3 regions of the Streptomyces sp. NPDC021080 genome follow, and region 3 is predicted to be linked to each of the others. Evidence: riboswitches for the same ligand, from Rfam matches in the RefSeq annotation. Region 3 holds a riboswitch; each other region holds the start of a gene.
What was found. Region 3 has a riboswitch for cobalamin ahead of ACH4S8_RS35795 (cobalamin biosynthesis protein). Riboswitches for the same ligand answer to the same signal wherever they lie in the genome.
Positions count from the first base shown of each region.

Region 1: linked by a shared signal. The riboswitch ahead of ACH4S8_RS16835 (ribonucleoside-diphosphate reductase subunit alpha) and the one ahead of ACH4S8_RS35795 (cobalamin biosynthesis protein) in region 3 are both predicted to bind cobalamin.
Region 2: linked by a shared signal. The riboswitch ahead of metE (5-methyltetrahydropteroyltriglutamate--homocysteine S-methyltransferase) and the one ahead of ACH4S8_RS35795 (cobalamin biosynthesis protein) in region 3 are both predicted to bind cobalamin.

Region 1 is NZ_JBIRQM010000006.1:220,323-230,230, forward strand. It holds gene ACH4S8_RS16800 (glycoside hydrolase family 3 protein) at 1-322, opposite strand, end outside; gene ACH4S8_RS16805 (carbohydrate ABC transporter permease) at 332-1,216, opposite strand; gene ACH4S8_RS16810 (carbohydrate ABC transporter permease) at 1,213-2,199, opposite strand; gene ACH4S8_RS16815 (extracellular solute-binding protein) at 2,350-3,633, opposite strand; gene ACH4S8_RS16820 (GntR family transcriptional regulator) at 4,072-4,836, shown strand; gene ACH4S8_RS16825 (DUF3311 domain-containing protein) at 4,993-5,256, shown strand; gene mctP (monocarboxylate uptake permease MctP) at 5,253-6,863, shown strand; cobalamin riboswitch at 7,400-7,549, shown strand; gene ACH4S8_RS16835 (ribonucleoside-diphosphate reductase subunit alpha) at 7,682-9,908, shown strand, end outside.
Region 2 is NZ_JBIRQM010000034.1:25,661-35,568, reverse strand. It holds gene ACH4S8_RS43405 ((2Fe-2S) ferredoxin domain-containing protein) at 15-389, shown strand; gene ACH4S8_RS43400 (dihydropteroate synthase) at 616-1,050, opposite strand; gene metF (methylenetetrahydrofolate reductase [NAD(P)H]) at 1,034-1,945, opposite strand; gene metE (5-methyltetrahydropteroyltriglutamate--homocysteine S-methyltransferase) at 2,024-4,342, opposite strand; cobalamin riboswitch at 4,509-4,731, opposite strand; partial or broken gene ACH4S8_RS43385 (IS5/IS1182 family transposase) at 4,945-5,040, shown strand; gene ACH4S8_RS43380 (hypothetical protein) at 5,080-5,421, shown strand; gene ACH4S8_RS43375 (Rieske 2Fe-2S domain-containing protein) at 5,768-7,051, opposite strand; gene ACH4S8_RS43370 (GAF domain-containing SpoIIE family protein phosphatase) at 7,518-9,290, opposite strand; gene ACH4S8_RS43365 (protein kinase family protein) at 9,713-9,908, shown strand, end outside.
Region 3 is NZ_JBIRQM010000018.1:79,382-89,289, forward strand. It holds gene ACH4S8_RS35760 (ABC-F family ATP-binding cassette domain-containing protein) at 1-194, opposite strand, end outside; gene ACH4S8_RS35765 (VOC family protein) at 520-933, shown strand; gene ACH4S8_RS35770 (hypothetical protein) at 982-2,391, opposite strand; gene ACH4S8_RS35775 (alpha/beta hydrolase family protein) at 2,593-3,720, opposite strand; gene ACH4S8_RS35780 (class II aldolase/adducin family protein) at 3,879-4,619, opposite strand; gene ACH4S8_RS35785 (anion permease) at 5,125-6,366, shown strand; gene ACH4S8_RS35790 (hypothetical protein) at 6,386-6,604, shown strand; cobalamin riboswitch at 6,809-6,952, shown strand; gene ACH4S8_RS35795 (cobalamin biosynthesis protein) at 7,058-8,029, shown strand; gene ACH4S8_RS35800 (cobyric acid synthase) at 8,026-9,621, shown strand; gene cobN (cobaltochelatase subunit CobN) at 9,618-9,908, shown strand, end outside.

The sequences.
Region 1 (9,908 bases), on a different contig from region 3:
CGGTGAGCGCCACGTCGTCGACGGCGCCCAGCGCATGGTTGCCGGGGAAGGACGACCCGGTGCGCACCTCCAGCCGGGTGACGTCACCGCCCTCCTCGTCGATGGCGACCAGGACGTCGTCACGTTCGGCGCGCAGCTGGGCCGTCAGGGCTGCCAGTTGCTCGGGCGAGGCGATGTTGCGGCCGAACAGGCCGACGGAGGCGAGACCTTCACCGAGGCGGCGGAGCAGCCAGTCCGGAGCCGTGGTCCCGGTGAAACCGGGCTGGAGCACGGTGAGGGCGTCGCGCGTCAGGGTGTCTGTACCGCTGGCGAATGTCGTCATCGGGGGGCGTTATCCCTTCACGGCGCCCGCGGTCAGACCCGCGGCCATCTTGCGCTGGACGAGGAGGAACAGGACGACGATCGGCACGGCCATCATGGTGGCTCCGGCCATCATCGGGGCGTACTCGGTGCCGTGCTTGGTGGTGAAGTTGCCCAGCCAGACGGTGGCCGTCTGGTTCTGCTGGCTCAGCAGCATGAGGGCGTAGAGGTATTCGTTCCAGGCCTGGATGAAGGCGTAGACGGACGTCGCGACCATGCCGGGGGCCAGCAGCGGGAAGACCACCCGGACGAAGGCGCCGGTGCGGCTGCATCCGTCGACCATGGCCGCCTCCTCCAGCTCCTTCGGGATGTTGACGATGAAGCCGCGCAGCGTCCACACCGTGAAGGGGAGGATGAAGGTCAGGTACGTGAGGATCAGACCGGAGAGCTTGTCGTACTGGTGCAGGTCGTTCAGCAGCAGGAAGACCGGGATGATCATGGCGACGAGCGGGATCATCTGCACCGCGAGGATGCCCACGATCACGATCTTGCGGCCGCGGAAGGCGAAGCGGGAGATGGCCAGCGCGGCCAGCATCCCGACCACGATGCCGATCACGACCACCGAGAGCGACACGATCAGGCTGCGGCCGACCGGGCCCCAGAAGTCGGCGATGTCCAGCGCGCGGCGGAAGTTGTCGAGCGTGAAGCCGGTGGGGAGCAGGCTCGGATCGGAGTCGATGGCGTCCTTGGCCGGCTTGATCGCCGTGTTGAGCATCCAGTAGACGGGGAAGCCCGCGGTGAGGAAGACGAACAGGCCGAGCAGGTTCCAGCCGAGCTTGGACTTGCGGGGCCCGGAGGACTTCCGCCCCGTGGCGGACTTGCGCCCGGAGGTGGCGACGGCGTCCGTGGTGGTCATTCGACCTCTCCGATCTGGAGCATCTGGCGCATGTACACGGCGACCACGCCGAGGAGCAGCAGCACGGTGAGCACGGCGATCGCCGACCCCTGCGCGTAGTCGTTGACGACGAAGGCGCGGTCGTACGAGTACGTGGTGAGGAGCTGGAACTCCGCCTCCGGGTGGCCGCCCCGCATGACGAAGACCTGCGGGAAGACGCCCATGTCCCAGATGACGGAGAGGGTCGTCAGCATGACGATGATCGGCTTGAGGATCGGCAGCGTGACGTGGCGGAAGACGCCCCAGGAGCCGGCGCCGTCGAGCCGTGCGGCCTCCTCCAGCTCGGCGGGGACCTGGGTGAGTCCGGCGCTGAGCGTGATGACCACGAAGGGCACCGCGCCCCAGACGACCAGGAGCATGATCACGCTCAGGCCCTGCGTCCCGCTGGCGAACCAGTTGTGGCCGATCATGTCGACGCCGGGAAGCTTGCTGAGCAGCGCGTTGAAGACGCCGTAGTCGGAGTCGAAGAGCCACTTGAAGACGGTGGTGGCCACGATGATGGGCATGCCCCAGCTGGCCACCAGCACGATGTTGATCAGTGTCTTCACCCAGCCGGAGACCCGCTGGAGGAGCAGCGCGATCAGCATGCCGATGACCATCGTGAAGACGACGGCGCCGCCGGCGAAGAGGACGGTCCGGACGACCACCGCCCAGAACTCGCCGTCCGAGAGCACGCCCTTGAAGTTGTCGAAGCCGACCGACTCGGCCGGCTGGAAGCCCCAGAGCTGGGACTGCCCGAACTTCTGGAAGGAGAGCGTGACCAGGCGCACCAGCGGATAGCCGAGGACCACCGCGAGGATCAGCAGGCACGGGGCGAGCAGGGCCCAGGGGGCCGCCGCCGTACCCGAGGTCCGCCTGACGCGTGGTGCTTTCACGGCGGCCGGTGGCGGTGCCTGCCGCGGTGGCGGCACCTTGGCAGGGGTGGTCGTGTCTGCGGCACTCATCGCGCGCTCCTCAGCGGTCCCTCAGGGTCGTACGAAAGCGAAGGCCCGTACGACCGGGCGTCAGGGGGTGAGACCCGGGCCGGGCCGTACGGGGAGGCAGGGCCCCGTCCCTCCGTGACGGAGGACCGACGGGGCCCTGCTCTCAGGTCACTACTTGGTGTTGATGACCTTGTCGATCGCGGCGTCCGCTTCCTTCGCGGCGTCCGCGACGGACTTCTTGCCGGTGCCGATGTTCTGCAGCATGGTCTGCAGGACCTGGGCCTTCTCGACCTGGCCCCAGCCCGGTGCCATCGGGACGAACCAGCTGGACTCGGCCGCGGTGGCCGGAACGGCCGTCTTCGGGTCGCTCTGCAGGCTGACCAGGTCGGTCTTGTTGTTGGGCAGGTTGCCCTTGCCCATCAGGACCTTCTGGCCCTTGGCGCCGGTGAACGCGTTGATCCACTCGGCGGCGACGGCCTGCGCCTTCGACTTCACCGGGACGGCGAGGTCGGAGCCGCCCAGGAAGACCGGGATGTTCTTGCCGGACGGGCCGGGCATCACGAAGTTCTCGAGGTTGCCCTTGAGCTTGCCGGTCTTGTCGCTCTTCGGGTCCTCGGCGGTCGCGCCCTCCCAGGCGGCACCGAAGATCATGCCCGACTTGCCCTGGCCGTAGACGATGTAGCGGTCGGACTCGTCCTTGGTCTTGTCGCCGTGCATGTACTTGTCGACGATGGTCTTGAACTCGTTGAGACCCTTGATCGACTCGGGCGAGGAGAGGTTGGCCTTCCAGGTGCCGCCCTCCTCCTTCGCGATGGAGCCGCCGGCGTCGTAGACGAAGGACATGGCCGCGTACCAGTCACGGGTGGGCTGGTACCAGGCGCTGAACTTGCCGCCCTCCTTCTTCTGGATCTTGTCCAGGTCGGAGGTGAGCTCCGCGTACGTCTTCGGCGTGGACTTCACGCCGGCCGAGGCGGCGATGTCCTTGCGCCAGTTGCCGACGCGGCCGCCGGCGTAGTACGGCACGCCGTAGGTCTTGCCGTCGTAGGTCACGGACTCCTTGAGTCCGTCCAGCCAGGCGCTCGAGTTGTCGAACTTCGACGCGTCGAGGGGGGCGAAGGCGCCCTTGACCATGTAGCCGAGCATCTCGGTGTTGCCCATCTCGACCACGTCCGGCGCCTTGTCGGTGGCGAGGACCGCGTCGAGCTTGGTGTTCTTGTCCGGCCAGCCGTAGTACTCGTGCTTGATCTTGATGCCGGGGTGCTTCGCCTCGATCGCCGTGTCGGCCTGCTTGACCAGCTCGGGCCAGTTGTTCTGCGCGTCGACCGTGAGCCAGACCGTCAGCTCCTTGGCGTCCGCGCCCTTGTCCGACCCCCCGGACTTGTCGTCGCTGCCACACGCCGCGACGGAGAACATCATGCCCGCGATACCGATCGCGGCTATCAGCTTGCGCTTCACGCCACCCTCCTCAGGGATGCCACAAACCCCCCTGCTCCCCCGCGGTGACATACGCCGTGTACCGCCCGTGGGGCCGGGACTGGACCAATGGTGTAGACCAGTACCCGGAGCTTGGCCTAGACCTAAGGGGGTGTCAAGGGTGTGTAAGCCCGTCCAGTCGGCCGTTATGGGACCTACATATGCAAGGACCTTTAAGTAGCCAAGCGGCACAAATTACGGTCGTGTTCACGGCCTGCGGAGGAACCGCTCACGGACCGTCCGCGGCGGCTCCGGCGTCACCGTCTGCACGCGATGGACTAGACCAACGGGTACGCCGACGGTATATAGAGGGGATCACGGAGCGTGCGGGGAACACGCGCACGACGAGCCGTGCCACGATGAGAGCCGTGGCCGACGACATGGCGGTCGCTTCGGCATCCGGAGCCGGGAAGGCAGAGCATGAGCACCGACGTCAGCAGTGCGGAGAACGAGGGTGGGGCGCCCATCCGTACCGCGCGCGTGCCCAAGTACTACCGCCTGAAGAAGCACCTGCTCGACATGACGGAGACGCTGCCGCCCGGCACGCCGGTACCGCCGGAGCGGACCCTCGCCGCGGAGTTCGACACCTCGCGCACCACGGTGCGGCAGGCCCTTCAGGAGCTGGTCGTCGAGGGCCGTCTCGAACGCATCCAGGGCAAGGGCACCTTCGTCGCCAAGCCGAAGGTCTCCCAGGCGCTCCAACTGACCTCGTACACCGAGGACATGCGTGCCCAGGGGCTCGAACCCACCTCGCAGCTGCTGGACATCGGCTACATCACCGCGGACGACGCCCTCGCCGGGCTGCTCGACATCTCCGCCGGCGGCCGGGTGCTGCGCATCGAGCGGCTGCGCCTGGCGAGCGGCGAGCCGATGGCCATCGAGACGACCCACCTGTCCGCCAAGCGTTTCCCCGCCCTGCGCAGGTCGCTGGTCAAGTACACCTCTCTCTACACCGCGCTCGCCGAGGTGTACGACGTCCATCTCGCCGAGGCCGAGGAGACCATCGAGACCTCGCTGGCGACCCCGCGCGAGGCCGGACTGCTCGGCACCGACGTGGGCCTGCCCATGCTCATGCTCTCCCGCCACTCGCTCGACCGGCAGGGCGAGCCGGTGGAATGGGTGCGCTCGGTGTACCGCGGCGACCGGTACAAGTTCGTCGCCCGCCTCAAGCGCCCGCAGGACTGAGCGCCGCGGAGCGTTCCTCGGGCACGGGGCACGGACCCCGTGCCCGACACGAACCCTCCACAGCCGCCACCGCGCTGCGGTGTTCCCTAAAGCCGGACCGTCCCCTAGATTGCCTGCGCGTTACCCAGGTGATCGATGAGGGGACGGAGACGACCTGTGTCAGACCTGCCCGAAGTGAAACCACCGGTGGTGACACCGGTACGTGTGGTGATCGGCCTGTGCCTGCTCGCGCCCTTCGTGGCGATGCTGTGGGTCGGCTCCTACACGAAGACCGAGCCGGCGTTCATCGGTATCCCGTTCTTCTACTGGTACCAAATACTGTGGGTACCCCTCTCCACGCTGCTGACCGTGATCGCGTACCAGTTGTGGCGGCGTGACCAACGGGCCCGCACCTCCGTGAAGGAGGGTGCGGAAGCATGAAAGACGGTGTGAACGGCGTCGCTCTCGGCGTCTTCATCTTCTTCTTCCTGGCCGTCACGGTCATGGGTTTCCTGGCCGCGCGCTGGCGCAGGGCCGCCGACGAGCACACGCTCGACGAATGGGGCCTGGGCGGACGGTCCTTCGGCACCTGGGTGACCTGGTTCCTGCTCGGCGGCGACCTCTACACCGCGTACACCTTCGTCGCCGTGCCCGCGGCGGTCTACGCGGCGGGCGCGGCCGGCTTCTTCGCCGTGCCGTACACGATCCTGGTCTATCCGCTGATCTTCACCTTCCTGCCCCGCCTGTGGTCGGTCTCGCACCGCCACGGCTATGTGACGACCTCGGACTTCGTGCGCGGCCGTTTCGGCTCCAAGGGCCTGTCCCTCGCCGTGGCCGTCACCGGCATCCTCGCCACCATGCCGTACATCGCGCTCCAACTCGTCGGCATCCAGGCCGTCCTGGACGTGATGGGCCTGGGCGGCGGCGCGTCCTCCAACTGGTTCGTCAAGGACCTGCCGCTGCTCATCGCGTTCGGTGTGCTGGCCGCGTACACCTACTCCTCGGGCCTGCGGGCGCCCGCTCTGATCGCGTTCGTGAAGGACACGCTGATCTACATCGTGATCGCGGTGGCGATCATCTACATCCCGATCAAGCTCGGCGGCTTCGACGAGATCTTCAAGGCGGCGGGCGCCAAGTACACGGCCGCGGGCGCCGGCGGGCTCGTCCCGGCCGAGGCGGGCCAGTGGACGTACGCCACGCTCGCGCTCGGCTCGGCACTGGCACTGTTCATGTATCCGCACTCGGTCACCGCGACGCTGTCCGGCCGCAGCCGGGAGGTGATCCGCCGCAACACCACGATCCTGCCGCTGTACTCACTGATGCTGGGGCTGCTCGCGCTGCTCGGGTTCATGGCGATCGCGGCCGGGGTGAAGGTCACCAACGGCCAACTGGCCATCCCCCAGCTCTTCGAGAACATGTTCCCGGACTGGTTCGCGGGCGTCGCCTTCGCCGCCATCGGCATCGGCGCCCTCGTCCCGGCGGCCATCATGTCGATCGCGGCCGCGAATCTGTTCACCCGCAACATCTACAAGGACTTCATCAATCCGGCCGCGACCCCGCGGCAGGAGACCAGGGTCTCCAAGCTGGTCTCGCTCCTGGTGAAGGTGGGTGCGCTGGTCTTCGTCCTGACCATGGACAAGACCGTCGCGATCAACTTCCAGCTGCTGGGCGGCATCTGGATCCTGCAGACCTTCCCCTCGCTGGTCGGCGGTCTCTTCACCCGCTGGTTCCACCGCTGGGCGCTGCTGGGCGGCTGGGCGGTCGGCATGCTCTACGGCACGATCGCCGCCTACGGGGTGGCCTCGCCGACCCAGAAGCACTTCGGCGGCAGCTCGAAGGAGATCCCCGGCATCGGGGAGATCGGCTACATCGGTCTGACGGCGTTCGTCCTGAACGTGGCCGTGGCCGTGGTCCTCACCTTCGCCCTCAGGGCGTTCAAGGCCCCGGAAGGCGTGGACGAGACCTCGCCCGGGGACTACACGGCCGACGCGGGCGACCCCGGCGTCGAGACGGAACTCCCGCCGGCCACGGCCGACGCGAGCCACTAGGACCCGCGGGGGACCTGTCCCCGCCTCGGGCCACAGGGACGGGGACAGGTCCCGCGACAGCCGCGGGCGGCGGGCCGCCGGGGGAAAAACGGCGGCCCCCCCCCCGGCCCGTCGGGCACACCCACACCCACCGGCCGCGGCCGCACGCGCCCCCGGCCCACCGAACACCCCCTCGGCGGCGGGGACGCGGCCCCCCCCGCGGCCGGGCGGGGGGGGGGGGGGGCCGCGGGGGCGGGGGGGGGGGGCGCCCCCCCCGCCCGCCGCCGGGGGGGGGGGGGGGGCGGCGGCGGCCCCCCCCCCCCCCCCCGCCGCCGTGCCGGTCGGGCACACCCACTCGCACGGACGTCGTCGTCAGGAGCGCCCGGCCGAAGGAGCACCCCGTCGTCGGCGGGATCGCGGCCCGGACCGCGGCCGGAGCCCCTTGCCGGAGCTCGACGGCATCCTGCCGCTCACCTACGAGTTGACGCTCCGACACACTCCGTAGCGCTCCCGGGCATCAAGCGGACACAAGATGTGGGGGCAGTCCCGAAGCCCGGCACAAGATGTATGCTCATGGTCGCTGTCGCCGCAGGGGAATCCGGTGCAAATCCGGAACTGTCCCGCAACGGTGTACTTGTGCGTGTTCGCGTCTGCGTGTGCCCGTACTCGCGTCAGTCCGAGGACCTGCCGACAGCGCGCCCCGGCCGTCCGGCCCGGGTGCCGACGACGTCCGGGCCTCGCGGAATGGGCCGGTGGACGCGGTGCGCTGCTGCCCGAAAGCGCTCCCGTGTGCCCCGCTCCCGCCCGTGAGGCCCCGTGCCGAGCTAGGAGAGCCACACGTGACCATCGCGCCAGCCGATCCGGCTTCAGTGACCGCGCAGCAGGCCCCGGTGGAGACCGACGGTCCCGGGACCGTGCTGCTGCGGACCCTGACGGAGCTGACCGCCGACCTCCCCGACGCCGACCCCGGCCGGGTCGCCGCCGCGGCGCTGCGCGGCCGGTCCGCCCGGGCCGACGAGGCCGAGCTGCGCGAACTGGCCACCGAGGCGGCCGCGGGTCTCATCTCCGAGGACCCCGCCTACTCCCGGCTGGCCGCCCGCCTGCTCGCGATCACCATCGCCGCCGAGGCCGCCTCCCAGGGCGTGAGCACCTTCTCCGAGTCGGTCGCCGTCGGCCACCGCGAGGGTCTGATCGCCGACCGTACGGCCGCGTTCGTGACGCTGCACACGGCCTCCCTCGACGCGCTGATCGACGCCGAGGGCGACGACCGCTTCGGCTACTTCGGGCTGCGCACGCTGCACAGCCGCTATCTGCTCCGGCACCCGATCACCCGCAAGGTCGTCGAGAGGCCCCAGCACTTCATGCTCCGGGTGGCCTCCGGTCTCGCGGAGGACGACACCGTCCGCTCGGTGGACGAGGTCGCCGCGCTCTACCGGCTCATGAGCCGCCTCGACTACCTCCCCTCCTCCCCCACGCTCTTCAACTCCGGCACGCGCCACCCGCAGATGTCGTCCTGCTACCTCCTCGACTCCCCGCTGGACGAGCTGGACTCCATCTACGACCGCTACCACCAGGTGGCGCGGCTGTCGAAGCACGCCGGCGGCATCGGCCTGTCGTACTCCCGCATCCGCAGCCGCGGTTCGCTGATCCGCGGCACCAACGGGCACTCCAACGGCATCGTCCCGTTCCTCAAGACGCTCGACGCCTCGGTCGCCGCGGTGAACCAGGGCGGCCGGCGCAAGGGCGCGGCCGCGGTCTACCTGGAGACCTGGCACTCCGACATCGAGGAGTTCCTGGAGCTGCGCGACAACACCGGTGAGGACGCCCGGCGTACGCACAACCTGAACCTCGCGCACTGGATCCCGGACGAGTTCATGCGCCGGGTGAACGAGGACGGCGTCTGGTCGCTGTTCTCCCCGGCCGACGTGCCCGAGCTGGTCGACCTGTGGGGCGACGAGTTCGACGCCGCCTACCGCAAGGCCGAGGAGGCGGGCCTCGCCAGGAAGACCATCCCGGCCCGCGACCTCTACGGCCGCATGATGCGCACCCTCGCGCAGACCGGCAACGGCTGGATGACCTTCAAGGACGCCGCCAACCGCACCGCCAACCAGACGGCGGAGCCGGGTCACACGGTCCACTCCTCGAACCTGTGCACCGAGATCCTGGAGGTCACGGACGACGGGGAGACGGCGGTCTGCAACCTGGGTTCGGTCAACCTGGGCGCGTTCGTGACCGGCGGGGACATCGACTGGGAGCGGCTCGATCAGACCGTGCGCACCGCGGTGACCTTCCTCGACCGCGTGGTGGACATCAACTTCTACCCGACCGAGCAGGCGGGCCGCTCCAACGCCAAGTGGCGTCCGGTCGGCCTCGGCGCGATGGGTCTGCAGGACGTCTTCTTCAAGCTGCGGATCCCCTTCGACTCGCCCGAGGCCCGCGCCCTGTCCACCCGGATCGCCGAGCGGATCATGCTCGCCTCGTACGAGGCCTCCGCGGACCTCGCCGAGCGCAACGGACCGCTCCCGGCCTGGGAGAAGACCCGTACCGCCCGCGGTGTGCTGCACCCGGACCACTTCGACGTCGAGCTGAACTGGCCGGAGCGCTGGGCCGCCCTGCGGGAGCGGATCGCCGAGGTCGGCATGCGCAACTCGCTGCTGCTGGCCATCGCGCCGACCGCCACCATCGCCTCGATCGCGGGCGTGTACGAGTGCATCGAGCCGCAGGTGTCGAACCTGTTCAAGCGCGAGACGCTCTCCGGCGAGTTCCTCCAGGTCAACTCGTACCTGGTGGCCGAGCTGAAGGCGCTCGGCGTGTGGGACGCGCAGACCCGTGAGGCGCTGCGCGAGTCCAACGGCTCGGTCCAGGGCTTCACCTGGGTCCCGCAGGACGTCCGCGACCTGTACCGCACGGCGTGGGAGATCCCGCAGCGCGGCCTGATCGACATGGCCGCCGCCCGCACCCCGTTCCTCGACCAGGCCCAGTCGCTGAACCTGTTCCTGGAGACGCCGACCATCGGCAAGCTCTCCTCGATGTACGCGTACGCCTGGAAGGCGGGCCTGAAGACGA
Region 2 (9,908 bases), on a different contig from region 3:
CCGACCCCCGAGGCATGCCCGTGCTCCGTACCCCGAACACCCCCGCCACACCGGCGCCGTGCCGCGTCGTCGTCTGCCGGGACTGCTGCTGCGGAACCCCGAAGGTGACCGGAGTCGATCACGAACGTCAGACCGAGCGGCTCGCGGAGGACGCCCCCGTACGCGTCTCGGACTGCCTCGGCGTGTGCGAACACGCCAATGTGATCGTCGTCCAGCCCTCGGCCGCCGCGCGGGCCGCCGGCGCCCGTCCGGTCTGGCTCGGACTCGTCAACGACCCCGACGCGACCGAGGACATCGTCGCCTGGGTGCGCGCCGGCGGTCCGGGGATCGCTCCCTGCCCCGACATTCTCGGTCTGTATGTGTTCACGCCGCCTCGCAAGACGCGGTGAACGAGCGCACCCGGTGGGGGCGTTCAGTGAGGGAAGGCGCGCCTGGTGCCCCTTGCCGGGGCAGGTGCTCGCGGAACTCCGCTGTGCCGAGCCGGGATTGAGTCGACGGACGTCACTCGAGCAGGCGGGGTCCGGCGCATGCCTGTCTCCCGCCTGGTCACCAACCGCTCGGCTCCGCCGATCCAGGGCCTCGAACACGGTGAGCGTGTCCCGGAGGACCATGACGTCATACGGGGTCCACGACCACAAGTCGGCAGGCCGTACCGGCGAGTTCCTCGTAACGGGTGGGATCGTCGAACCTCTGGATGTCGTCGAGATACGCGGCGCCCCGGGCGGTGGTGAACCGCTGCGTCGCGGGCCGACAGGAGTCGACGGACACCGGAACGCCCTCGGCGACCAGCTCGTCGATGACATCGGCCGGCCGTCTCATCTCCTCGTCCGGGGGCACCTGTCGTGACCCCGGACGACTCGTGGCAAGACCGAGTTCGATGGCGTCGGCGCCCTCCGCGCACAGCTTGCGCGCGTGCGCCACCGCCGCGTGCGCGGTCAGGAACCGGTTCCCGTCCGAGAACGAGGCCGCGGTGATGTCGACGATGCCGACCGGCGCGGGACGACGGATTCCCGCGGGAACGGTGTTCGAAGGCTCAGGCCTGGAGCCCAAGGCTCTGATAGATCTCTGTCGTCACCGTCGAGTGATTCATGGTCATGAAGTGCAGTCCCGGAGCGCCTTCGGCGAGCAGGCGGCGGGACATCGCGGTGGCGTGATCGATTCCGAGTGCTCGGACGGCTCTCGGGTCTTCCTGCGCGTCGAGCATGCTCTCGGCCAGCCGGGCCGGGAAGGCGGCGGTGGAGAGCGTGGGGATACGCCGGAGCGAGCGGATGGTGGTGACCGGCATGATCTCGGGGATGATCGGTGTCTCGCAGCCGGCCGCGGCCACCAGGTCCCGGAAGCGCAGGTAGTCCTCGACGTCGAAGAACATCTGGGTGATGGCGAAATCGGCTCCGGCCCGGCACTTGGCGACGAAGTGGCGGATGTCGTCGTCCCGGTCACGGGAACGGGGATGCAGCTCGGGGAAAGCGGCGACGCCGACGCAGAAGTTCCCGGATTCCCTGATCAGACCGACCAGGTCCGCCGCGTACCGGACCCCCTGCGGATGCATGGTCCAGGAGCCGAGCGGGTCTCCCGGCGGGTCTCCGCGCAGGGCAAGAACATTGCGTACGCCCTGGTCGGCGTAGTGGCCGAGGATGTTGCGCAGTTCGGCAGTGCTGTGGCCGACCGCGGTGAGGTGGGCGACCGGGGTGAGTGTGGTCTCCTGCGCGATCCGGCCCGTGACGTCGACCGTCCGGCCCCTCGTCGAACCGCCCGCCCCGTACGTCACCGAGACGAACGTCGGCGACAGGGCCTCCAGTCGGCGGATCGCCGTCCAGAGCCCCGCCTCGGCCTGCGCGGTGCGCGGCGGCATGAATTCGAAGGAGAAGGAGCGGCCTCCTCGTGCCAGCAGGTCGCGAATGGACACTGCGCTGTCGTGCCGTGTGCTCGGGATACCGAGAGCCATGTGCGGGTGCTTCCTCCGATGCCGGGGCGCCGGGGGAGGACGGCGGCCGCGTCCTCCCCCGGGCGATGGGACCTGCTGTCAGGACGCGGAGAGTTCTTCACGGACCGTGCGCGCGGCGGCGACCAGGTTCTCCAGCGAGGCACGGGTCTCGGACCAGGCGCGGGTCTTCAGGCCGCAGTCGGGGTTGACCCACAGGCGTTCGGCGGGGATGGCCTTGAGCCCGGCCCGCAGGAGGCCGGCGGCCTCCTCGGCGCTCGGGACGCGCGGGGAGTGGATGTCGTACACGCCGGGACCGGCCTCGCGCGGGTAGCCGTGGGCGGCGAGTTCGCGGGCGACCTGCATGTGGGAGCGGGCGGCTTCCAGGCTGATGACGTCGGCGTCGAGGTCGTCGATGGCCTGGACGATGTCGCCGAACTCGGCGTAGCACATGTGCGTGTGGATCTGGGTGTCCGGCCGCACTCCGGCCGTGGCGAGCCGGAACGCCTCGGTCGCCCATGCCAGGTACGCCGGGCGGTCGGCTGCCCGAAGAGGAAGCGTCTCGCGCAGTGCGGGCTCGTCCACCTGGATCACCGAAGTGCCCGCCGCCTCCAGGTCGTCTACCTCGTCGCGCAGGGCGAGGGCGACCTGTCGGGCGGTGTCGCCGAGGGGCTGGTCGTCGCGGACGAAGGACCAGGCGAGCATGGTGACGGGGCCGGTGAGCATCCCCTTGACCGGGCGGTCGCTCAGCGACTGGGCGTAGGACGTCCAGCGCACGGTCATCGGCTCGGGCCGGGAGATGTCGCCGGCGAGGATCGGCGGACGGACGTACCGCGTGCCGTAGGACTGCACCCAGCCGTGCTGCGTGGCGAGGTAGCCGGTGAGCCGCTCGGCGAAGTACTGGACCATGTCGTTGCGTTCGGGCTCGCCGTGCACCAGGACGTCCAGGCCGGCCTTCTCCTGGAAGGAGACGACCTCCTGGATCTCCGCCTTGATGCGCTCCTCGTACCCGGCCGTGTCGATGCGGCCGGCGCGCAGGTCGGCGCGGGCGGTGCGCAGTTCGGTGGTCTGCGGGAAGGAGCCGATGGTCGTGGTCGGCAGCAGCGGCAGCCCGAGGTGGGCGCGTTGGGCCGCGGTGCGTTCGGCGTAGGGCTGGGCGCGGCGGGCGTCGGCGTCGGTCACGGCCTCGGCGCGGGCTCGCACGGCCGGATCGCGCGTGATCGGCGAGCCCGCGCGGGAGGCGAGTTCGGCGCGGTTGACGGCGAGTTCGGCGGTGATGGCGTCGGTGCCGAGGTCGAGGCCCTTGGCGAGGGTGGTGATCTCGGCGGTCTTCTGCCGGGCGAAGGCCAGCCAGCGCAGGATCTGCGGTTCGATGTCCCGCTCGGCGGCGGCGTCCAGCGGCACGTGCAGCAGGGAGCAGGAGGCGGCGACATCGACCCGGTCCGCGAGCCCGAGGAGAGTGCCGAGGGTGGACAGCGACTTCTGAAGGTCGTTGATCCAGATGTTGCGGCCGTTGACCACGCCGGCGATCAGACGCTTGCCGGGCAGCCCGCCGACGGCGGCCAAGGCGTCCAGGTTGGAGGCGGCGGCCTCGGTGAAGTCCAGCGCCAGCCCGTCCACCGGCGCCTTGGCCAGCACCGGCAGGGCGTCGCCGAGGCGGTCGAAGTAGGACGCGACGAGCAGCTTCGGCCGGTCGGCGAGACCGCCGAGCTCGTGGTAGGCGCGCTCGGCGGCGTTCAGCTCGGCCGGGGTGCGATCCTGCACGAGGGCGGGCTCGTCCAGCTGCACCCACTCGGCGCCGGCCGCGCGCAGGTCGGCGAGAACCTCGGCGTACACGGGAAGCAGCCGGTCCAGGAGCGTCAACGGCTCGAAGTCCGCGGGCACGCCGGGGGCGGGCTTGGCGAGCAGGAGATAGGTGACGGGGCCGACCAGTACGGGACGGGCGGTCAGTCCCAGGGCGAGGGCTTCCGTCAGCTCGGCGACCTGCTTGGTGGAGTCCGTGGCGAAGACGGTGTCAGGTCCCAACTCCGGTACCAGATAGTGGTAGTTGGTGTCGAACCACTTGGTCATCTCCAGCGGAGCGACGTCCTGGGTACCGCGGGCCATCGCGAAGTAGCCGTCCAGGGCGTCCGCCTCGACGGCGGCGCGGTGGCGTTCCGGGATCGCGCCCACCATGACGGTGGTGTCGAGGACGTGGTCGTAGTACGAGAAGTCGCCGGTGGGCACCTCGTGGACGCCGACGTCGGCGAGCTGCCGCCAGTTGCTCCGCCGGAGCTCGGCGGCGGTGTCCCGGAGGGCGTCGGCGGTGACGCGGTCCTTCCAGTAGCCCTCGATCGCCTTCTTGAGTTCCCGGTTCGGGCCCTGGCGGGGGTAGCCGTACACGGTGGCTCGTGCTGCCGCGGCTGCGGACTTGGTGGTCACGGAGATCTCCTTCGCGAGATGAATCCCTGAGATCCCGGGACGGGACGCGAGCGCGAAGGGGTGACGAACCGGGCGGTCACGATCCCGCGCGGCGAGGCACGGTCGTTCCGCCTGGTATGTACGCCGACCCGCCCACGAGGTCACCGGGATGTCCGCGCGCGGAACGGTCCGCACACGGGCAACGGGCAGGTCTTCGGACTCGCGGGCACGTCCTCCGGCCGGAGGACACCTATTGGCCGTCGCTTCCCGGACCCGTACGTCGGATCCAGTGCGTATGACGGCGGTCGTTCCCGCTCACCGCTGCGGGGCAGTCCCGGATTCCCACCGGGTTCCCTCTTACGACGCATCCCGCCTGGCGGACGGGGCGAACCAGCTGCACCGCCCAGCCTAGGGGCAGTTCGCCCGCGCGGCCGACCGCGACCGGCATTCGGATGGTGAGGTGGGACACGGGAAGGGCATGTGTGGGACCGGGCGATGGCGGGAAGCGTCGCCCTCGCGCTTCCCGCCTTTCCCCTGTCGTCCCTTCCCTGCTGCCCGTGAAGGCCATGCGGGCGAGGGAGTTCCGCGCTGCGTGCGGCTCCGACTTGCCTCGGCGTACGCCCCTCCAGCCCTGGCGCCTGCTGCGGAAGCTCCGCTGCGGCACCACCCGCGTCACCGGCCTCGTCAAGGCCGTCCTCACCCTGGAGTTGACCGACTAGGTTTGAGGAGGAAGCCTCACCGCCTCCTATACTCCTGACGTGTTTGATACGCCGAACCTCTTCCACGTTTCGTCCGTGCTCAACCGACGGTCGATCGCTCAGCATGGCCTGGATTGGACCCGGATGGGCGCCGCACGGGGAATCGCCGGCAGCCGCCGCCCTGAGGTGGAGGGGATCTTCGTCTGTCAGGGCGAGGAGGCAGCAGAGTTCTTCCTTCAGATCAACAACACCGGCGGGTCGGTCGATCTCTGGTCCGTGGACGGCGTCGATGAGGGGTTGCTCCTCGACAACGGCAACGGATTCTTCTACCTGCCCGGCCGCATACCAGCCGCGCGAGTCCGCCTCGTGCGAGCAGACATTCCTCCGCAGCCTGGTTTTTGACTTCGCGCGGCGGTACGGCTGAGGGCAGGCCCGCGCGGAATCGGGCTGCGCGCTCGGCGAAGGTGTGACCGCAGCGCAGGTGGGCCAGGGGCGTCAGCGCCCGGCGGCTGCAGGCCGGCCGCCGCCGGGTACTGATCAGTCGTCGCCGAGCGGCCAACCCCCGCCACCGCCACCACCGCCGCCGCCGCAGCAGCAGCAGCGCGGAAGCGGACAGGCGCAGCCCGGACGGGTGGGCAATGCCCCGGGGCTCCAGGCGGAGAAGGCTGCCGTTGGCCGACAACCCGTCTGCCCGGGGCTTCGTTCGGAGTGCGCTGCGTAGGTGCTTGGGCCGTCGTCGTGGCGGGACCTACTCGGGCCTGCCGACGCCCTCCACCGCCGGACCGGCGGACTGCGCCGGTCCGGCGCGGCCCGTCGTACCGGCGTCGCCCGCGAGCGCGGCGGTGTGGTGTCCGGGGGCGGCCATCCCGCACGGCGCGCATCCGGCCGCCGCCTCCGGCCGCAGCGGTACGCCGCCTGCGCGCAGTACGTCGCGGAGGTCGAGGATGAGCGGGAACACCTCGTGGTTGTGGTCCTCGCCCTGCTCGTCCCAGGCACGCTGCTCGGCCTCGACCGCCATCCGGTCCTGGGCGAAGACACGTTCGGTGAAACGGCGGATGAGCGGCCAGGCGAGATGCAGCGCGCCCGGGACCGACGGCTTCGCGATCGTCAGCAGGCCGTAGGCGTGATTGACCCGCTGCTCGGCGTCCTCCGGCACGTAGGCGGCCCAGAGCGAGAACACCGGAAGCTCGCTGCCCTCGGGGACGTCCCTGAGCGTCTGGTACGGGTACTCGGTGCGGATCGTGATGACGTCGGGCCGGTCCTGGCCCCCGAACCCCTCCGCGGACAGCAGCCCCGCACCCCGGTCCTTGCGGCCTCCGGCCGGGACGAAGAGGTACCGCGCCTCGACGTGCCGTGGCCCGGTGTCGTACCCGAGCAGTTCCGGCCGGATCCTGCCGAGCACGCTCCGGTGCAGGAACTGATGGTTCATGTCGAGCAGGTTCTCGTGCATGAACGAGTAGTGGCAGCGCACGGTGCGGGAGAACGTCATCGTGCGGTGTCCGGCGGAGTGGTACTCGGGCAGGAAGGGGAACGGCGCCTCCTCGGCCAGCGCCGGGTCACCAGGGAAGACGAACACCAGGCCGTAGGCCTCGCGGACCGGATACGAGCGCACCCCGCGCGGCGGCCGCTCGCAGCCCTTGGGCAGGTACGGGATCTGCGAGATGCGTCCGTCGCCCCGATAGGCCCACGCGTGGTAGCAGCAGCGCAGGACGTCACCCTCGACCACACCCATGCTCAGCGGCACCTGACGGTGCGCGCACCGGTCCTCCAACGCGTGGACGACACCGCCGCGCCCCCGGTACAGCACGATCCGCTCACCGGCGAACACGGCCGCGAACGTCCGGTTGCGCCGCACCTTCCGGGAGGTCGCCACCGGATACCAGTGGTCGGGCGAGATGCCGACCCGGCGCAGGTCGGGGATGGTGCCGGGCCGGGCCGTGGGACGGCTGTCCGAGTGGCGCGGCACCGACCCCTCCGGGCGGGAGGCGGCGTGCTGGTCCGGTCCGGGGCGGTCGTGCCGGGCCTCGGTCATGAGCGGTGCTCCCTTGCACTGGGGGCGCGAGATCGCGACGTGCGGCAGCGGGGAGACCGCGCGGCAGGCCCACGGGTCCGCGTTCCGCCGCGTCGCCACCCCGTCCAGGGAACTCACCCCGCGGCAGTAGGCGGTCCAGCCCCGCCGTGGCGGGGCTCCACCTTCCCACCGTCACCGCGGGCGCGACGGCCGTCAACCGCGGAGGTGCGTTGGTGTTACGCCCGCTCCACCCCGTTCCAGGAGGCGGTGACCCCGGTCGTCGCGATTCGCTGGCGAAGGCGTCGCGGAACTCGGGAAGATCGTCCGGTCCGGCTCCGTGGCGACCAGGACACGCGGTTCACGCAGGAATCGCCCTGCGCGCCGCACGGCCGGGCCCTCTGCGCCGGAAGCGAGGAAACGGGGGCCGGGCCGGTCCCCGAACAGCCGGTGGGTCATGGTCATGTGCGGATCCGGCCCTCGTCGTTCGTCAGAGCGCGGGGACACGCAACGCGAGCAGGGCGATGTCGTCCTTGGGGTCGGTACCGGCCATCCGGTCCGTGATCTCGTTCAGCAGAGCGTCCAAGGGGCGGCCGGCGTGGGCTGCCAGCATGCGGCCGACCGCGTCGATGGTCAGGTCCATGTCCTCGTCGGGGTGTTCGACCAGCCCGTCGGTGTACAGCATGAGCAGGCTGCCGGGTGCCAGGACCAGTCGGTTCTCACTGCGGGGCGGCGCGTCCAGACCGGGGAAGAGCATGATGTCGTGCCGGGTCAGCCGGTGGACCGAACCGTCGGGCCGTACGACGAGTGGGGGCGGATGTCCGGCGTTGGTCCAGGTCAGCTCCCAGCTGCCCCCCTCGGCTGTACGGCAGGGGCGCAGATGGGCGTGGACGAGGGTGCCGCTGGCGTCGAGACCAAGGGTGGCATTGGCGTGTTCCAGCGCGCTGACCGCCTGCGCGGGCCCACCGCCCGCGTGGTCGAGGTCGGCCTGACGGAGCATGCTGCGTACCTGACCCATCAGGGCGGCCGCCCGCATGTCGTGGCCGGTGATGTCGCCGATGGACAGCACCAGCACGTCCGGTGCGGCGGAGTCCTCCCCGTCCTGGGCCCCGCCGGGCAACAGGAAGGCGTCGTACCAGTCGCCGCCGACCAGATCCGTGCGCGCGGCCGCCCGGTACAGCGAGGCCAGGTCCAGAGACGGCACCGAGGGCACATCGGTGAGCAGGGCCTTCTGCATCTCCCGGGCCACGTCGACGCGGTTGTCCACGAACAGCGCCCGTTCCACGGCCCGCGCGGTGTACCCGGCCAACGAGGCGAGCACCGCCTGTTCCACGATGTCGATCTCGTGGGGGTGGTCCCAGCCCAGCACCAGCGTGCCGAGCGGGAGGACCGTACCCGGCAGCGGCACGCACACCGCGGTCTGCAGCCCCAGCGTCGTGAACGCCTCGACCGCCTCAGGCGCGTAGTCGCGCCTCAACTGCGCCGTGTCCGTGATGGTGATCGTCCGGTTCTCCCTGGCCGCCCGCGCGGTCGGCCAGGAGGCATCGAGTGTGTACGTCTCGTACGTGCGCTCCATCGGCGTGCTGCCCATCACGTCGACCATGCGCCGCAGCCGCCTCTTGGTATCTCCCTCCACCAGCACCAGCCCTACGTACACGGGCTTGAGGTCGCTGCTGACCAGGTTCCCCACCTGCTCCCGGACGTCGGCCAGGCCGGTGGTGTCGGCCAGCGCGTCCGCGGCCCGCAGCAGCAACCGGGAATGCTCCAGCGCGGCGCGATGCCGCCTGGTCACGTCGTCCGCCTCGGCCCGCGCCCTCGCCTCGTCGGCGCGAGCCTGCTCATGGTGGCGCGAGACGATCCGCAGCCGCAGCTCCGCACTGCACGCCGCCGCCAGGTCCTGGAGCAGTTCCAGCTCACGTGCGGTCCACTCCCGCGGACGGCTGTCGATCGCGCACAGCGACCCCAGCACCTGGCCGGCGCCGTCGGTGAGCGGCATCCCCGCGTAGCCGATGACACCGAGGTCGGGGACGGCCGGGTTCGAACGGGTCAGGGGATCCTGGCGGGCATCGGTCAGTACGAGCGGCCGGCCGGTGGTCACGATGTGCCGGCACAGCGAGTGCGTCAGCGGTGTCCGGCGGGCGTTCGCCCAGGCCTCGGAGAGTCCCACCATGCCCGGGAACACCTGACGCGAGGACTCCACCAGGCACACCAGAGCCATGGGTACGCCGAGCACGTCGGCCACGAGCCGGGCGAACCGGTCCATCCCCGCGTCCGTCGCAGCCGGCAGTCCTGTCTCGCGCAAAGCCGCCGGCCGTCCACCGGTCACGACCTCAGCCGGCTCTCCCGTCCTTGTCACAGTTCGCTCCCGCAGTCCTCTCGCAGACGTCAAGACGATTGACGGACGGCAACGACAGACCTCCCGCTCCCGATGGGCCCACTTCCCGTGGCCGGAAAGGAGCAACCGCTGCCGGGCCTTCAGTATCGCCCTTGACAGCGGGTGACGTGGCCGACTCTGCGAGTCGCCCGGGCACCGTCTGCCGGAGACGTGCCACGCGGCGCTGCCCGACGCCGGAGGTGGACACCCGCCCCTTCGAGGTGCCCGATCCCGCGACGGTTCCGGCGGATAGGCTCGACCGCGTCCGAGAGATTCCCGCAGCCCTGGTCCCGGGCACCGAGGAGCCGTCGATGCGCACGCCGGAACCGCGCCGTGCCGCCCGGCTCGCCACGTACAGGAGGGTGGCCACGCGCCTGTCCCTGCTGAGCGACCGACGACTCGGCGAGGCCGTGGCCGCCGCCTCCCCGCTCGGGTCCGGCATCGGCGGCAGGTCCGCCGAACTGGACATCGACGGCATACGCGTGTTCGTCAAGAAGGTTCCGCTGA
Region 3 (9,908 bases):
CCGACCTCGCCGGAGCGGGCGACGGTTCCCCCGGCGGGCTGGCCCTCGCCCGCGAGGACCTTGGTGAGCGTCGTCTTGCCCGCGCCGTTGCGGCCGACCAGGCCGATGCGGTCGCCCTTGGTGATGCGGAAGGTGGCGGACTCGATGAGGATGCGGGCACCGGCGCGCAGCTCGATACCGGAGGCGGAGATCACGGACAGGCTCCAGAGCGGGATAGGTGGCGGGGCGGGCGGCTGAGGACGTTCCCGCCGTCTAATGCGCGAGGAGAATGGCCATGGGCCAAGTCTAACGGGGCGGTGCAAGCACTTTTCCGGTGTGCGGGCGTCCGGGACTGTGACACTCGCCCCGTCCCGGGGCGCCGGGGATCGTCCGCGACCAGGACTTCGCCGACCGCGGCACTGCACGGTGCGGCACGTCCCGGTGCGGCGGGCCGCCGGGCCGCGGGGCGTTGTCAGTGGCCGGTGCCAGACTGGGCGGCGGATCGAAATCCGCACCGCGCGACAAGACGGAGGTATCGGCATGGCCGGCACGGACGGCGGGCGCCCGAGCATCTACCCCTCGATGCTGTACACCGACGCGAAGGCGGCGATCAGACAGCTCACGGAGGCCTTCGGCTTCACCGAGCTGTCCGTCTACGAGAGTGAGGACGGCTCGGTGATGCACGCCGAGCTGGTGCAGGGCAACGGCGCGGTGCTGCTCGGCTCCAAGGGCCGCGGGGGCCGCTTCGACGAGGCGATGAAGAACGCGGGCCCGTGCGGGGTGTACATCGTCGTGGACGACGTCGACGCCCACCACCAGCGGGCCGTGGACCACGGCGCGGAGATCCTGATGGCCCCGGCCGACCAGGACTACGGCTCGCGGGACTACATGGCCCGCGACCTGGAGGGCAACATCTGGAGCTTCGGCACCTACGCCCCGGAGACGGGCGCGTAGGACCGCCCCGGGGTCCGGCCCGCGGCGGCCTCGGGCCGGACGGGCCGGTCAGCTCCCCCCGGTGTGCACCTGGAAGGCGGCCCGGCGCACGGCCTTGGCGAGCGCCGGGTCCGGGTGGGCGGCGGCGAGCGCGACCAGCACCTGCACGGTGCGCGGGTGCCCGACCGCGCGCACCTCGTCGAGGAGCGCGGGCACGGTGGGCTGCACCGCGGACTCCAGGTGGCGGACGAGGAGCGGGGCCTCGCCGTGGTCGGCGACGGCGGCGGCGGTGTCGACCCACAGCCAGGTGGACTCGGCGCGGGTGAGGACCTCGTGGGCGTCCTCGGGGTCGTAGCCGTCGTGCTCGGCGAGCCACAGCAGGGCGTAGGGGCGCAGCGGGGTCTCCTCGGCCACGGCGCGCACATCGGGCTCGGCGGGGGCGCCGACGACGCGCAGCGCCTCGAAGGCGAGGCCGCGGGTGAGGGCGTCCTCGCCGCGGGCCGCGTCGATGAGTTCGGTGACGGCTCCGCCGACCGGGCGGGCGGCGAGCCAGGCGCGGTACTCGGCGCGGGCGGCGTTGGGTCGGAGCTGGGCGCAGCCGCGGAGCATGTCCTCGGCGGACTGCTCGATGTTGCCGGCGGGGCTCTGCGCGGCGACGCAGATCTGCTCCAGCTTGACCCAGACCGCCCAGCTGCCGAGGGCGGTGAGGGTGGCCTGTCCCTCGCCGTAGGTCAGAGCGCCGACGGAGGCGAGGGCCTGCAGGGCCCAGTCGAGGAGCGGGGCGAGGGGTGCGTCCGGGACCTCGGCGGGTTCCGGGGCGGGCTCGGTCGCGGGCTCGGGGCCGTAGGAGATCTCGCAGCGTTCGGTGCGCAGTTCCGTGACGCGCTGTCCGAGGAGGTCGAGAAGCTGGTCCACCGGGACGGGCCCGGCGGAGAGCTGGAGGAAGGAGAGCACCTGGGGCATCGCGGAGACGACCTCGGCGACGGCCGCGGGCTCGCGCTCCACCGGCTCGGGGTACGCGAGGGACCAGGCGTCGAAGAGGGCGACCCAGCCGCGCAGGACGGCGCTGTCGTCGCGGCTCCAGGCGCGCAGCCGCCATCCCGGGCGGGCGTCGTCGCCGTGCACCTCGATGAGACCGGCCAGGCGGGCGGTGTCCCAGTCGCCGCGGACCTGGACCGGGGTGAGTCCGAGATCCGTGGCGGCGCGCTGCGCGGTGGCGTCGGAGAGGGTTCCCTTGCCGTCGGGGTTCGCTCCGTCGCGCCCCGGGCGCAGGACGGCGTCGGCCCAGCGGGCCACCCGGGCCGCGTCGGACAGACGCGTTCGCGCCATGCGGGCGAGTTCCGCGGGCGGCGGTGTGCCTTCCGGCGGCCGCGGTGCGGGGCGGCGTGTACGGCGCTGGGTCACCTCTCGGGGAGCGGTCGCGAGGGACCGCGGGCTGACGAGTCGGAGCCTGGAGTCGCGCGGGTTACGGGACGTCACGGGTGCAGTCTTGCGGTTGACGGTCCGAAAACCCAAACGGAATGCCCTCGCAGGCCACGGGGGCGCCGGGAGCGGGGCCCTCCCGGGGTGCCCGGCGCATGGGAAACGGTGCCGCGCGGAGTCGTCCGGGCCCCGACCGGAAGCGCGTCCTCGCGTCGGCTCCGGGGGCGTGCCGGTCTCCTCCCGGTGGAGTGCCGAGGCCTACATCAGGGGGGTGAGGAAGCGGCGCAGGGCTTCCTCGTAGCTCGCCGGGTCGGCGTTCCACATGGCTCCGTGCGGGGCGTTCGGGACCGTGTGCAGGGTGACCAGGTCGGGGCGGCTCGCGGCGAGGCGGCGGGAGGCGCCCCAGGGGGCGATGCCGTCGTCCGGGCCGTGCACCAGCAGGGTCGGCACCTTGACCTGGTCGGGGTGCGCGGCGTGCGCGATGCGGTCTCCGCGTACGCCGGTGCGGCCCTGTGCGGCGCGCACCGCGAGCGGCAGCAGGAAGCCCGGGGTGTGGCGGGCGCCGGCGAGGGCGCGCAGGGTGGTCTCCCAGTCGAGGACCGGCGAGTCCAGGACGAGGCCGGAGATCCGCTCGCGCAGGGCGGAGTGGGCGGCGGCGCGCAGGGCCATGGTGGCGCCGGTGGACCAGCCGAACAGGACGACCCGCTCGGCGCCGAACCGGACGGCGTACCGGATGGCCGCGTCGAGATCGCGCCATTCGGTCTCGCCGAGGTGGTTCAGTCCGTCCGGCGGGCGGGGCGCCCCGAGGTCGCCCCGGTAGGCGAGGTCGAGGACGGGGAAGTGCCGGTCGTTCAGGAACTCCATCAGGTTCATGGGGTGTTCCCGGGTGGCGCCCAGGCCGTGCACGGTGATGACCCAGGTGTCGCGGACGGCGGGCACGAACCAGGCGGGCAGGGCGCCGAGTTCGCCGGGCACGTCGACGTCGGCGTGTTCGAGTCCGAGGGCGGCCCCGGGATCGCCGACGTACAGGTTCGGGGTGAGCCACACCTTGTCACCGCGCTCCAGGGAGCCGTGCGTGACGCGCTCCAGGCTGCGTACGACGGTGTCGGCGGTGTGGGGCACGGAGTTCTGGACGGGGCCGACGACCGCGTGGGAGCCGTCTCCCGCGAGGCCGTAGGTTCCCGGGCGCCGGGAGGCGAGGGCCCGGGTGAGGGTGATTCCGCCGGCCGTCGTGGCGTGCACGGTGAGCCGGGGCTCGGTGGGCAGGGGTTTGCCGGGCCGCGTCTTCAGCGCGGCGTCGCTGGCGAACCGGCCCGCCGCCACGGAGGCCGCGCCCGCGGCTATGGCTACGGTGACGGCCGCTGCCGTGGCTCTTAGGGTGCGCACCCGACCAGTTTCCCGGGGGTCCCGGCCATCGGCCAGCGGGAGCGCCTCCAGGGGTGACGGCCGACGCTCACCGGACCTCCGGGCCGACCTGCGTTCACCGGACCTCCGGGCCGGCCTGCGCTCGCCCGATCCCCGGGCCGGGGTCCGGTCCGGTGCCCTCACTCCTTCTGGCCGTACCCCGCGAGCTGCTCCCCCGCCTCCGCGAGCTGGTCCGGTGAGAGCAGGGCGGGGGTGAGGCCGGGGACCGAGGAGGCCAGGAGCCAGACGCGGCACATCCATTCCAGCTGGGCTGTGCGGTCGTACGCCTGGTGCAGCGAGGCCCCGTGCGCGATGGTGCCGTGGTTCCGGAGGAGGCAGGCGGTGCGACCGCTCAGGGCTCGGAGCGTGTTCTCGGCCAGCTCCGGTGTGCCGTAGGCCGCGTAGGGGGCGACGCGGACCGGGCCGCCCATGGCCGCCGCCATGTAGTGGACGAGCGGGAGTTCGGGGACGAGGAGCGAGACGGCCGTCGCGTGCGGCGCGTGGGTGTGGACGATCGCCCGTGCCCCGGTCGCGCGGTAGACGGCGAGGTGCATCGGCAGTTCGCTGGTCGGGCGCAGCGAACCGAGGACCTGCCGGCCGTCGAGGCCGACGCCGACGATGTCGTCGGGCGTCAGCCGGTCGTAGGGCACGCCCGTGGGTGTGACCAGGACGGTGTCGCCGACCCGGACGGAGACGTTGCCGGAGGTGCCGACGACCAGTCCGTCGGCGACCGTGCGTCGGGCCGTCGAGACCAGCTCGTCCCAGGCCCGTCCAAGGGTGTCGCGGGTGTCCCGCGGAGCCGGTTCGCCCCGCCCGCCGGCCTCGTCCGTCGTCCGTGGGTGCTCCCGCCCGTCCGGGGTGTCCCGGTGCCGCTCAGTCATGACGCGATCCTGCCAGGCGCCCTCCTTCGCGCACCCCTTGCGGGAGTGCTCGCGGGACGGATGCGGGAGGTGTCCGGCCGCCAAGACCCCATGGTTGTATGTGATTTACATCACTTCACATCAATGGAACGCCGACGTGACCCCGCTCGGACATTCACCGCGGATCACACCCCGTGGCCGGTCCACTACGACCCGACCGACGCCCGGACACCACCTCCGGGGCGACCGCTTCGGCCCTCCGGAAGGTGTGACGACGGCTACAGCCTGGACGTGACGGGGATCTCGCTCCTCAAACCTGCTCCGACCCGATGGCCGCGCCCGACCCCGCGAGCCCAAGTGGAGCACGGAATTCCGCATCCGTTCGAGCCTGCCGAGCCGGCCTCCGACACAAGCGGAACGACTGTCCACCGTTCGAGACATCGCGAAGTCCGACCCAGTTCACCTTCCGTTCACCCAGGTTGCCTACGGTCCACCTGCCACTGACGTCCAACAGAAGCCTGGGTAAATGGAACACATCACGCTCCTCCTCGGAATCGTGATCGTCACCGCTCTCGTGTTCGATTTCACGAACGGTTTCCACGACACCGCCAACGCGATGGCCACCACCATCTCGACCGGCGCTCTGAAGCCCAAGGTCGCGGTGGCCATGTCCGCCGCCCTCAACCTTGTCGGCGCCTTCCTCTCCGTCGAGGTCGCCAACACGATCTCCAAAGGCCTCGTCGACGAGACGGGCATCCGGCCGGAGGTGATCTTCGCCGCGCTCGTCGGCGCGATCCTCTGGAACCTGGTGACGTGGCTCGTCGGACTCCCCTCCAGTTCCTCGCACGCCCTCATGGGCGGTCTGGTCGGCGCCACCATCGCCTCCGCCGGCACCGGCGCGGTGCACGGGGACGTCCTGGTCGGCAAGGTGCTCCTGCCCGCCGTCGCGGCCCCGATCGTCGCGGGCCTGGCGGCGATGGTCGCCACCCGGCTGTCGTACAAGCTCAGCGGTGACGCCGAGACCAAGGCCACCAAGAAGGGTTACCGCGCCGGCCAGATAGCCTCCGCGGGCCTGGTCTCGCTGGCCCACGGCACCAACGACGCGCAGAAGACGATGGGCATCATCACCCTGGCCCTGGTCGCCGGTGGCGCCGTCGCTCCCGACTCCGACCCGCCGGTCTGGGTCATCCTCTCCGCCGGTCTCGCGATCGCGCTCGGCACCTACCTGGGCGGCTGGCGCATCATCCGCACGATGGGCAAGGGCCTGACCGACCTCCAGCCGCAGCAGGGTTTCGCCGCCCAGACCAGCGCGGCCACGGTCATCCTGGCCTCCTCGCACATCGGCTTCTCCCTCTCCACCACGCACTCGGTCTCCGGTTCCGTGATGGGTGCGGGCCTCGGCCGCAAGGGCGGTGTGGTCCGCTGGTCCACCGCCACCCGCATGGCCGTCGCCTGGGTCCTCACCCTGCCCGCCGCCGCGATGGTCGGCGCCCTCGCCGAGTGGGTGACCGGTTTCGGCGCCTGGGGCACCGCGCTCGTCGCCGTCTTCCTGGTCGCGTCCAGCTTCGCGATCTGGCGCCGCTCGCGCCGCGAGGTCATCGACCACAACAACGTGAACGACGACGCGGAGCCCGCCGGTGTGGTGACGCAGGCCATCGCCGCCGTCACCCCGCCCCCGGCCGGCACCGTGGCCGACGGCCTCACGGCCACCATCCCCGCTCCGGCCGAGCCCACGGTGAACCCGTCGGCGCAGTCCCGCGTGGCCTGAGACCCGAAGGAAAAGCAGCATGAACATCGACTGGTCAGCTCTCGGATCCGTCTTCGGGGTCAGCCTCGGAGTGACCGTGGCCCTCGTCGCCCTCTTCACCCTCGGCGTCGCCGGCCTCTCCAAGAAGGAGACGTCCCAGGGCGGTTCCGCGGTCGCGGCGGCCACCGGCGCCTACGTCTGCTTCGCGGCCTGCGCCGCGGCGGTGGCGTACGGCATCTCCCTGATCATCACCAAGTAGCCCGGCACGGGGCCTGGTCCGGACGACAGGCCCCGCGACCCGCAACCGGGTCGCGCCGGGCGGTACCGCGCGTGGGGTGCGGGACGGATCACCGTCCCGCACCCCACGCGTATGTGTCCCCCGCCCCACGCGCACGGGTCCCGCGCCCCACGCGTATGTGGGCCTGCGCACACTGTCCCTCCGCAGGTCAACAGCCAGTTGACGGCCGTTCTCGCCCCGTGGTGGACTGCCGGAGCCAAGTACGGCGGCATGAGAGGAAGCCGGTGCGAATCCGGCGCGGTCCCGCCACTGTCATCGGGGAAGGAACTCCCCGGGAGCCAGGAACTCTCACCGCCGGTCTCGTCGAACCAGGGCGTGGACACCCTGAGTGAGGACATATCGCCATGCGCGGCTGCCCGTTGCCCGTTCCGCTGAGTACGAAGGTTCCGCCTCACCCCACGGCCGGCTGACCCCGTGCGTGCCGATCGCGTCTTCGCGTACGGCGCCGCCGCCGGCCTTCTCGGCGACCTGCTGCTCGGCGATCCCCGCCGGGGGCATCCGGTCGCCGCGTTCGGGCGGGCCGCCGCGGCCGTGGAGCGGACCCTGTGGCGGGACCACCGCGGGTGGGGCGCCCTGCACACCGCCGTCTGCGTGGGCGGCGCCACCTCACTGGCCGCGCTCGCGAGCCGCCGCGTACGCACGTCGCGTACCGCCTCCGTCGCCCTGACCGCCGCCGCCACCTGGTCCGTCGTCGGGGGAACCTCCCTCGGCCGCGAGGCACGGGCGATCGGCGGCGCCCTCGCGGCGGGTGACCTGGGCGTGGCCCGGGAGCGGCTGCCGCATCTGTGCGGACGTGACCCGCAGGCGCTGGACGCCGACGGCGTCGCGCGCGCCGTCGTCGAGTCCGTCGCCGAGAACACCTCCGACGCCGTCGTGGGCGCGCTGGTCTGGGGCGCCGTCGCCGGCGTGCCTGGCCTCGTCGCCTTCCGCGCCGTCAACACCCTCGACGCCATGGTCGGACACAAGTCCCCCCGGTACCGGCGCTACGGCTGGGCCTCCGCCCGGCTGGACGACGTCGCCGGCTGGCCGGGGGCCCGGCTGACCGCCGTCCTCGCGGCCGTGGCCGGGCCGGACCCGCGCGGCGCCCTGCGCGCCTGGCGCGCGGACGCCCACCGGCATCCGAGCCCCAACGCCGGGCCCGTGGAGGCCTCGTTCGCGGGCGCGCTCGGCGTGCGGCTCGGCGGCACCCTCTCGTACGGCGGACGGGTCGAGCACCGGCCCGTGCTGGGCGGCGCGGGGCGCGCCGTCCAGGTCCACGACATCGAACGGGCCGTACGGCTCTCCCGGCGCGTCGGCTGGCTCGCGCTCGGGGTGAGTGCCACCGCACGGGTCCTGCTCACCCGAACCGGACGGGTTCCGTCCATCAGGAAGGGGCGCACCGCATGAGCGGCGGGCTGCTGATCGCCGGAACCACCTCCGACGCGGGCAAGAGCGTCGTGACCGCCGGGATCTGCCGGTGGCTGGCGCGCCGGGGCGTCAAGGTCGCGCCCTTCAAGGCGCAGAACATGTCCCTGAACTCGTTCGTGACCCGCGAGGGCGCCGAGATCGGGCGGGCGCAGGCCATGCAGGCGCAGGCCGCCCGGGTGGAGCCGACCGCGCTGATGAATCCCGTGCTGCTCAAGCCGGGCGGCGACCGCACCAGCCAGGTCGTCCTGATGGGAAAGCCGGTCGGCGAGATGAGCGCGCGCGGGTTCTTCGGGACGGCCGGGTCCGCGGCGGACCCCTCGTCGGGTGCCGCATCGCCCGGGGACCGGCTGCGCGGGGGGCGCCAGGAAGCACTCCTGGCGCCCGTCCTCGACTGTCTGGCGCAGTTGCGGGGCACGTATGACGCGGTGATCTGTGAAGGAGCCGGCAGCCCGGCCGAGATCAATCTGCGGCGCACCGACATCGTGAACATGGGGGTGGCGCGGAACGCGGGGCTTCCCGTGCTCGTCGTCGGCGACATCGACCGGGGCGGGGTGTTCGCCTCGTTCTTCGGGACGGTCGCGCTGCTGTCCCCCGAGGACCAGGCGCTCGTCGCCGGGTTCCTCGTCAACAAGTTCCGGGGTGACGTCAGCCTGCTGGAGCCAGGCCTCGACATGCTGCACGGCCTGACCGGGCGGCGCTCGTACGGCGTACTGCCGTTCCGGCACGGTCTGGGCATCGACGAGGAGGACGGGCTGCGCGTCTCGCTGCGCGGGGCCGTCCGCGAGTCCGCGGTCTCCTCACCCGTCGGCGAGGACGTCCTGCGGGTCGCCGTCTGCGCGATCCCGCTGATGTCCAACTTCACCGACGTGGACGCGCTGGCCGCCGAACCGGGCGTCGTCGTGCGGTTCGTGGACCGGGCCGAGGAACTGGCCGACGCGGACCTGGTCGTCGTGCCCGGGACCCGGGGCACGGTCAAGGCGCTCCGGTGGCTGCGCGAGCGCGGCCTCGCGGACGCCGTCGCACGCCGGGCCGCCGAGGGGCGGCCCGTCCTCGGCGTCTGCGGCGGCTACCAGCTCCTCGGGGAGCACATCGAGGACGACGTCGAGTCCCGCGCCGGTCGGGTCGAGGGGCTCGGGCTCCTCCCCGTACGCGTGCGGTTCGCGCGGGAGAAGACACTGGCACGGCCGGTGGGCACGGCCCTCGGCGAGCACGTCGAGGGGTACGAGATCCATCACGGCGTCGCCGAGGTGACCGGCGGCGAGACGTTCATGTCCGACGCCGCGGGACAGGGCCTGGACGGCTGCCGGGTCGGCTCCGTCTGGGGCACCCACTGGCACGGATCACTGGAGTCGGACGGATTCCGGCGGGCCTTCCTGCGCGAGGTGGCCGCCGCCGCGGGCCGCCGCTTCGTGCCGGCCCCCGACACGTCGTTCGCGGCGCTGCGCGAGGAGCAGCTGGACCGGCTCGGCGACCTGATCGAGGAACACGCGGACACGGACGCGCTGTGGCGGCTCATCGAGTCCGGCGCGCCACAAGGACTGCCCTTCATTCCACCGGGAGCACCCGCATGAGCACTGTGTTGTTGTTGTCGACCGCCGACACGGACCTGCTGGCGGCCCGCGCCAGCGGCGCCGCCTACCGGATCGGCAACCCGACCCGGGTGGACGTCACGGGCGAACTCCCCGCGCTCACCCGGGGCGCGGACCTGGCCGTCGTGCGCCTCCTCGGCGGCAAGCGGGCCTGGGAGGACGGGCTGGCGTTCCTGAAGGCCTCCGGGATCCCGACCGTGCTGCTGGGCGGCGAGTCCGTCCCGGACGCCGAGCTGATGGCCGAGTCGTCGGTGCCCGCCGGTGTCGTC